One region of the Pseudomonas silensiensis genome, then DNA from elsewhere that is predicted to be linked to it. Evidence: predicted binding sites of a transcription regulator. Region 1 holds the regulator's gene; each other region holds the start of a gene.
What was found. Region 1 encodes FliA, which starts transcription of late flagellar genes. Its sites were predicted from a motif close to CTAAAGTTTNNNNNNNNNNNGCCGNTAA; they were not measured.
Positions count from the first base shown of each region.

Region 2: a site for FliA is predicted at 1,005-1,032, ahead of QF010_RS33680 (flagellar protein MotY). Genes of this name have one in related genera too.
Region 3: a site for FliA is predicted at 1,213-1,240, ahead of QF010_RS33995 (methyl-accepting chemotaxis protein). Genes of this name have one in related genera too.

Region 1 is NZ_JBNDJH010000014.1:5,476-7,678, reverse strand. Features, by position in the region: gene QF010_RS19895 (protein phosphatase CheZ) at 1-434, opposite strand, end outside; gene QF010_RS19890 (chemotaxis response regulator CheY) at 465-836, opposite strand; gene fliA (RNA polymerase sigma factor FliA) at 1,003-1,743, opposite strand; gene fleN (flagellar synthesis regulator FleN) at 1,740-2,203, opposite strand, start outside.
Region 2 is NZ_JBNDJH010000044.1:11,830-14,032, forward strand. Features, by position in the region: gene QF010_RS33680 (flagellar protein MotY) at 31-939, opposite strand; gene pyrC (dihydroorotase) at 1,099-2,145, shown strand; gene rnt (ribonuclease T) at 2,142-2,203, shown strand, end outside.
Region 3 is NZ_JBNDJH010000039.1:39,578-41,780, reverse strand. Features, by position in the region: gene QF010_RS32895 (Na+/H+ antiporter family protein) at 1-908, opposite strand, end outside; gene QF010_RS33995 (methyl-accepting chemotaxis protein) at 1,282-2,203, shown strand, end outside.

The sequences.
Region 1 (2,203 bases):
GCCAGCTCGCGGAACTCTTCAGCCCCGACTTCGCGACGCATGAACCGTCCCCAGTCGGTGCTCAAGGCCTGGGCTTCGTTGCTCAGGCCGTTGACCAGCGGCGTGGCGTTTTCCACCAGGTCCATGGTGCGGTTGGCAGCAGCCTCGGTCAGCTTGACCACATAACCCAGACGCTCGGTGGCGTCCGTGATCTGCGAGACTTCCTCGGCTTGCGGCATGTGCGGGTCAATCTGGAAATTGACGATCGCGCTATGCAGCTCGCGAGTGAGCTTGCCCACTTCCTGATACAGGCCACGATCACGGGTCTGATTGAGCTCATGGATCAGTTGCACAGCGTCGCCGAACCTGCCTTTTTCAAGGCTGTCGACCAGTTCGACCGCGTGTTTTTTCAGAGTCGATTCGAAATCGCTCTGTGAAGACTCGTTATGCTCCATAGCTCCCCCGTGGCGCAGTGGCTTCGCACATCAACCGATGCGTTCGAAAATCTTCTCGATTTTTTCTTTTAACGCCTGGGCCGTGAAGGGCTTGACCACATAGCCGTTAACTCCGGCCTGGGCTGCCTCGATGATCTGCTCGCGCTTGGCTTCAGCGGTCACCATCAGCACCGGCAGGTGCTTGAGCTTTTCATCGGCACGCACGTGACGCAGCAGGTCGATACCGGTCATGCCAGGCATGTTCCAGTCTGTTACCAGAAAGTCGATGCTGCCGCTGTTGAGAACCGGAATGGCAGTAGTGCCATCGTCGGCCTCGACCGTGTTGGTGAACCCAAGGTCACGCAACAGGTTTTTAATGATCCGCCGCATCGTTGAGAAGTCATCAACGATGAGGATTTTCATGTTCTTGTCCAATTCGACCTCCAAGCAGTCTTAAACGCGCCCAGCACCTGGACGCGCCATTTCAATCAATCCGGCAATGCACTCGATGACTGTCTGGAGCACAACAAATCGCGACCGGTGCAGCTAATCCCACACCGGTCCCGCTCGCAGTGTCCCCACACTGCCTTCAGCGCGCTCGCCACTCCCCCAAACGCCCCCGCAAGCGGGCCGCGCACTGGCTGTGTAACTGGCTGACCCGAGATTCGCTGACCCCCAGGACCTCACCGATTTCCTTGAGATTCAACTCTTCGTCGTAGTACAGCGCCAACACCAGTCGCTCACGCTCCGGCAAATTGGCAATCGCGTCCGCCAGCGCCGCCTGGAAGCGTTCATCTTCCAGATCGCGTGACGGCTCGAGATGAGCACTGGCGCCATCCTCGTGCAGCCCTTCGTGTTCGCCGTCCTGCAACAGATCGTCGAAACTGAATAGCCGGCTGCCCAGGGTGTCGTTCAAAATCCCGTAATAATCGTCGAGACTCAATTGGAGTTCGGCCGCAACCTCGTGATCTTTAGCGTCACGACCGGTTTTAGCTTCAATCGAGCGAATTGCGTCGCTGACCATCCGGGTATTGCGGTGGACCGAACGTGGCGCCCAGTCCCCCTTGCGTACTTCATCGAGCATCGCGCCACGGATTCGAATGCCCGCGTACGTCTCGAAACTCGCGCCTTTGCTGGCGTCGTATTTGGTCGATACTTCAAGCAGGCCGATCATCCCGGCCTGGATCAGATCTTCAACCTGAACACTGGCGGGCAAACGCGCCAGCAAGTGGTAGGCAATGCGTTTAACCAGTGGCGCGTAACGCTCGATCAGCTCGTACTGCGCGTCACGTGCCGACTTCTTGTAGAGGTCGTAGCCACTGGCTGTCATAGCACCGGTCCTGCCGTTTGTTGCACGAGGCGCTCGACGAAAAACTCCAGGTGCCCACGCGGGTTGGCAGGTAGCGGCCAGGTATCGACCTTCTGTGCAATCGCCTTGAACGCCAGTGAGCACTTGGACCGAGGGAAGGCTTCGTAGACGGCGCGCTGTTTCTGCACAGCCTTGCGCACACTTTCGTCGTAAGGCACCGCGCCGACGTATTGTAAGGCGACGTCAAGGAAGCGATCCGTGACCTTGGTCAACTTGGCGAACAGGTTGCGCCCTTCCTGCGGGCTCTGGGCCATGTTGGCCAGGACGCGGAAGCGGTTCATGCCGTAATCGCGGTTCAGCAGTTTGATCAGTGCGTAGGCATCGGTGATCGAGGTCGGCTCGTCGCAGACCACCAGCAAGACTTCTTGCGCTGCACGAACGAAACTGACTACCGAGTCACCAATGCCCGCAGCGGTGTCGA
Region 2 (2,203 bases), on a different contig from region 1:
TATGTCGAGTGAGCGACGATAACAGCGGGTTCAGGAGGTCGACGCGGCCCTCGCCGATACAGTGGCCTGAGGGGCTGGCGTTTCGGTGGGCGCAACGCGCGCGAGGTGCACATTGACCCGACGGTTCTTCGCCCGGTTGGCGGAATTGGTATTGGGCGCCAATGGGTAACGCTCGCCGTGAAAGCGCACGGTGATCTGCGATTCCTGAATGCCGTTGGCCTTGAAGAACTCCATGACGGCCAAAGCCCGACGCCGCGACAGATCACGATTGGTCAGGCGGTTGCCGCTGTTGTCGGAGTGGCCATCGAGTTCGATGTGGTTGACCGTCGGGTCGGCCTTCATGAATTCCAGCATCACTTGCAATTGAGCCTTGGCCTGCGCGTCGAGATCGATGCCTTCGCCGGGGAAGCCGATCTGCGATTGTTTAACCTGCTCGAAATTCTTCGGCAGCAGCTTCGCCACGCAGCCCTGATAGTCGTTGAAGGCCTGGCTGAACTTGACCGGCAACAGGCGCACTTCCGACACCCGGCCATCGCCAGAGTAATGTCGAACGACCGGACTGCGGCCATCCATCAGGCCACTGATCAAGCGGCCGGCCTGAACTTGCGAACTGTTGAACAACACATTGCCGCTGCCGATCCGCACAGAACCGAGGTTGATGTCACCACGCCCCGGCTGCCACGGTGCAGCCGCCGCCAGCAAGGTGGCCGAACCGCCGCCGATCATCGCGTTGTAGGCCTTCAGACGAAACGTCGCTTGCTCACCAGCGCGGCGCACGAACTCACCCGAACCAAAATCGGTGATCGGTTGACTCAGGCGGCACTCGAACTTGTCCCCTTCGACCTTCCACTCGATGCTCTCCAGACGGGTCTGGAAAGTGAGCGCCATCGCAGGAAGGCTGGCAAACACGCTGAGCAAGGCTAAATAACGCTGGCGCACGGGAGGCTCCACTGGCTTCTACAACAAAAAGACCGACACACAGATGTTTACGGCATACCTGTTGGATATCGGAAGCTTGCTGCAAAACTTGATAGCGAGTGCCTGGAAGAGTCTTTTCCGGTAGCATTCCCCTCAGTTTGACCCGCCTGGAATCCCCTCATGTCCGACCGCCTGACCCTGCTGCGTCCCGACGACTGGCATATTCATCTTCGCGATGGTGCTGTGTTGCCCAATACAGTCGCGGATGTCGCGCGCACCTTTGGTCGCGCCATCATCATGCCCAACCTGGTACCTCCGGTGCGTAACACCGCTGAAGCCGACGGCTATCGCCAGCGGATTCTCGCTGCACGCCCGGCTGGCAGCCGCTTCGAACCGTTGATGGTGCTGTACCTGACCGACCGCACCCAGCCCGAAGAAATTCGCGAGGCCAAGGCCAGCGGCTTCATTCACGCCGCCAAGCTGTACCCGGCCGGCGCGACCACCAACTCGGACTCTGGCGTCACCAGCATCGACAAGATTTTCCCTGCGCTTGAGGCCATGGCCGAAGTCGGGATGCCCTTGCTGGTTCACGGTGAAGTCACCCGTGGCGATGTCGACGTGTTCGATCGCGAAAAAATCTTTATCGATGAGCACATGCGTCGTGTGGTCGAGCGCTTCCCGACGCTCAAAGTGGTGTTCGAACACATCACCACCGCTGATGCCGTGCAGTTCGTCAACGAGGCTTCGGCCAACGTTGGCGCGACCATCACCGCGCATCATCTGCTGTACAACCGCAACCACATGTTGGTGGGCGGGATTCGGCCGCACTTCTATTGCCTGCCGATCCTCAAGCGCAACACCCATCAGGAAGCCCTGCTCGACGCCGCCACCAGCGGCAGCGACAAGTTCTTCCTGGGCACCGACTCGGCGCCTCACGCCCAGCACGCCAAAGAAGCCGCTTGCGGCTGTGCCGGTTGCTACACCGCTTATGCAGCGATCGAGATGTATGCCGAAGCCTTCGAACAGCGCAACGCGCTGGACAAGCTCGAAGCCTTCGCCAGCCTCAACGGCCCGCGTTTCTACGGCCTGCCGGTGAACACCGATCGCATCACCCTGGTCCGCGAAGAGTGGACCGCCCCAACCAGCCTGCCATTTGGCGAGCTGACTGTAATCCCGCTGCGCGCCGGTGAAAAACTGCGCTGGCGCCTGCTGGAGGAACACGCGTGAGTGAAGACCATTTCGACGACGAACAGGACGGTCAAGGCGGCGGAGGTGGTTCACGCCA
Region 3 (2,203 bases), on a different contig from region 1:
CCTGAGGCAGCGATCATGATGAAACCGATCATCGCCATCATTTTCATGCCTTCGGTGAACAGGTCGTCGGTTTCACGCCACTTCACAATCCCCGACACCGAAAAAATCAGAAAGCCTGTCAGCGCACCGATGATCATCGAATCCAGCAACAGCTGAACGATGAACGCCACCGCGATGGCCAGACCGGCGACCATCAGGCTCAACGGGTTGTACTGCACCGCGACCTGTTCGACTTGCTCGATCTTTTCCAGATCGTAGACGCGCTTCTTGCGGTAGCTGACAAACGCTGCCGCGAGCCCGACGACCATGCCCAATGCCGGAATCCCCATGGCATGAGTGACGTTGATGCCGCTGATGTCCACACCGCTACGGGCGACGTTGGCCAACAGGATTTCATTCAGGAAGATGTTGCCGAAACCCACGGGCAGGAACATGTACGGCGTAATCAGGCCGAAGGTCATGACGCAGGCAATCAGTCGGCGGTCCAGTTGCAGTTTGGTCAGTACATATAAAAGCGGCGGTACCAGCAACGGAATGAAGGCGATATGTATCGGCAGAATGTTCTGCGAAGCGATGGCCACCCCCCACAGCAAACCGATCAACAGCCATTTGACCTGACGGCCACCGCTGGCGTGCTGGCGGTCGACCATCAGCAAGGCTTTGTCGGCCAGGGCGTGTGCCAGGCCGGACTTGGCAATGGCCACTGCGAAAGCACCAAGCAATGCGTAGGACAACGCGACCGTCGCGCCGCCACCGAGGCCGCTGTTGAAGGCTTTTAATGTTGCCTCGATGCCCAGGCCACCGGTCAAACCACCCACCAGGGCGCCCACGATCAGCGCGATCACTACGTGCACGCGGGACAGACTGAGAATCAGCATGACGCCGACCGCGGCAATTACAGCATTAATCATCGTTACCTCAAGGCAAACGGAAAGAGTCCGGCCGACAGTCTGCAAAGAGCCGCCAGCGGATTGAATGAGAGGGTTTTATTAGAGGGCGCGCACTGTGCCGCAGCATCCACGCCTTGTCAAAGCGATCACGATCCCTTGTAGCAGCTGGCGAAGCCTGCGTTCGGCTGCGCAGCAGTCGTGAATTCAGGCGACGGGGTGTGCCAGAAGTACCGTATGCGCAGGTTTTACGACTGCTTCGCAGCCGAACGCAGGCTTCGCCAGCTGCTACAGGTTTGGTGTGATTGCTTATTTAATTGGGAGGATAAAGAAAGCCAAATCGCGGCCGTTACAGTGCAAAGTCTCAGATATTTATCGAATAAAGGACGTCTCCATGTCGCTCAGACAACTTTCCATTCAATGGAAAATCACCCTGCTGGCCGGGCTGTGCCTGGCCGGCATCGTGACCCTGCTGGTGGGTCTTTCGCTGTATCGCATGGAGCACAGCTCCGAGATGGTGAAAGCATCCAGCATGGAGATGCTCACCGAAGCGGCCCAGGCCCGGATCGAATCCCAGGGTGAAAACCAGGCGCTGGTGATTCGCCAGCAGTTCATGGACGCCTATCAATATGGCCACGGTTTTTCGCGCCAGGTGCTGTTCCTGCGCGACCAGGCCGAGAAGCGCTTTCTCGATGCCTTTGACCTGCGTGAAGACCTGACGCGTCAGGTCAAGTCGGCCCTGCAAGCCAACCCGGAATTGCTCGGCCTCTCGCTGGTGTTCGAAGCCAACGCGCTGGACGGCAAGGACGATCTGTTCGCCGGCCAGGCCGAGTTGGGCAGCAACGACAAGGGCCGTTTCGCGCTCTATTGGTCGCAGCCGACACCGGGCAAGGTAACATCGATGGCGCTACCGGAAAGCGACATGGCCGACACCAGCACCGGCCCCAGCGGCGAACCGGCCAACGCCTGGTTCACCTGCCCGCGCACGACGCTCAAGCCCTGCGTGATCGAACCCTACTTCTACGTGATCGATGGCCAGAACGTGTTGATGACCAGCATCGTTTTCCCGCTGATAGTCAACGGCAAGGTCATCGCTTCGCTGTCGGTGGACATCAACCTCAACAGCCTGCAAGCCGTCAGCCAGGGTGCGAGCAAGAAGCTCTATGATGGCCAGACCAACGTCAGCATCATCAGCCCGGTCGGTTTGCTGGCCGGTTACAGCCCGGACGCCAGCAAGCTCAGCCAGCGCCTGGACACCGTGGACAAGACCAACGGTGCCGAGCTGATCCGCATGCTCGCAACCAGCAGCAAGACCG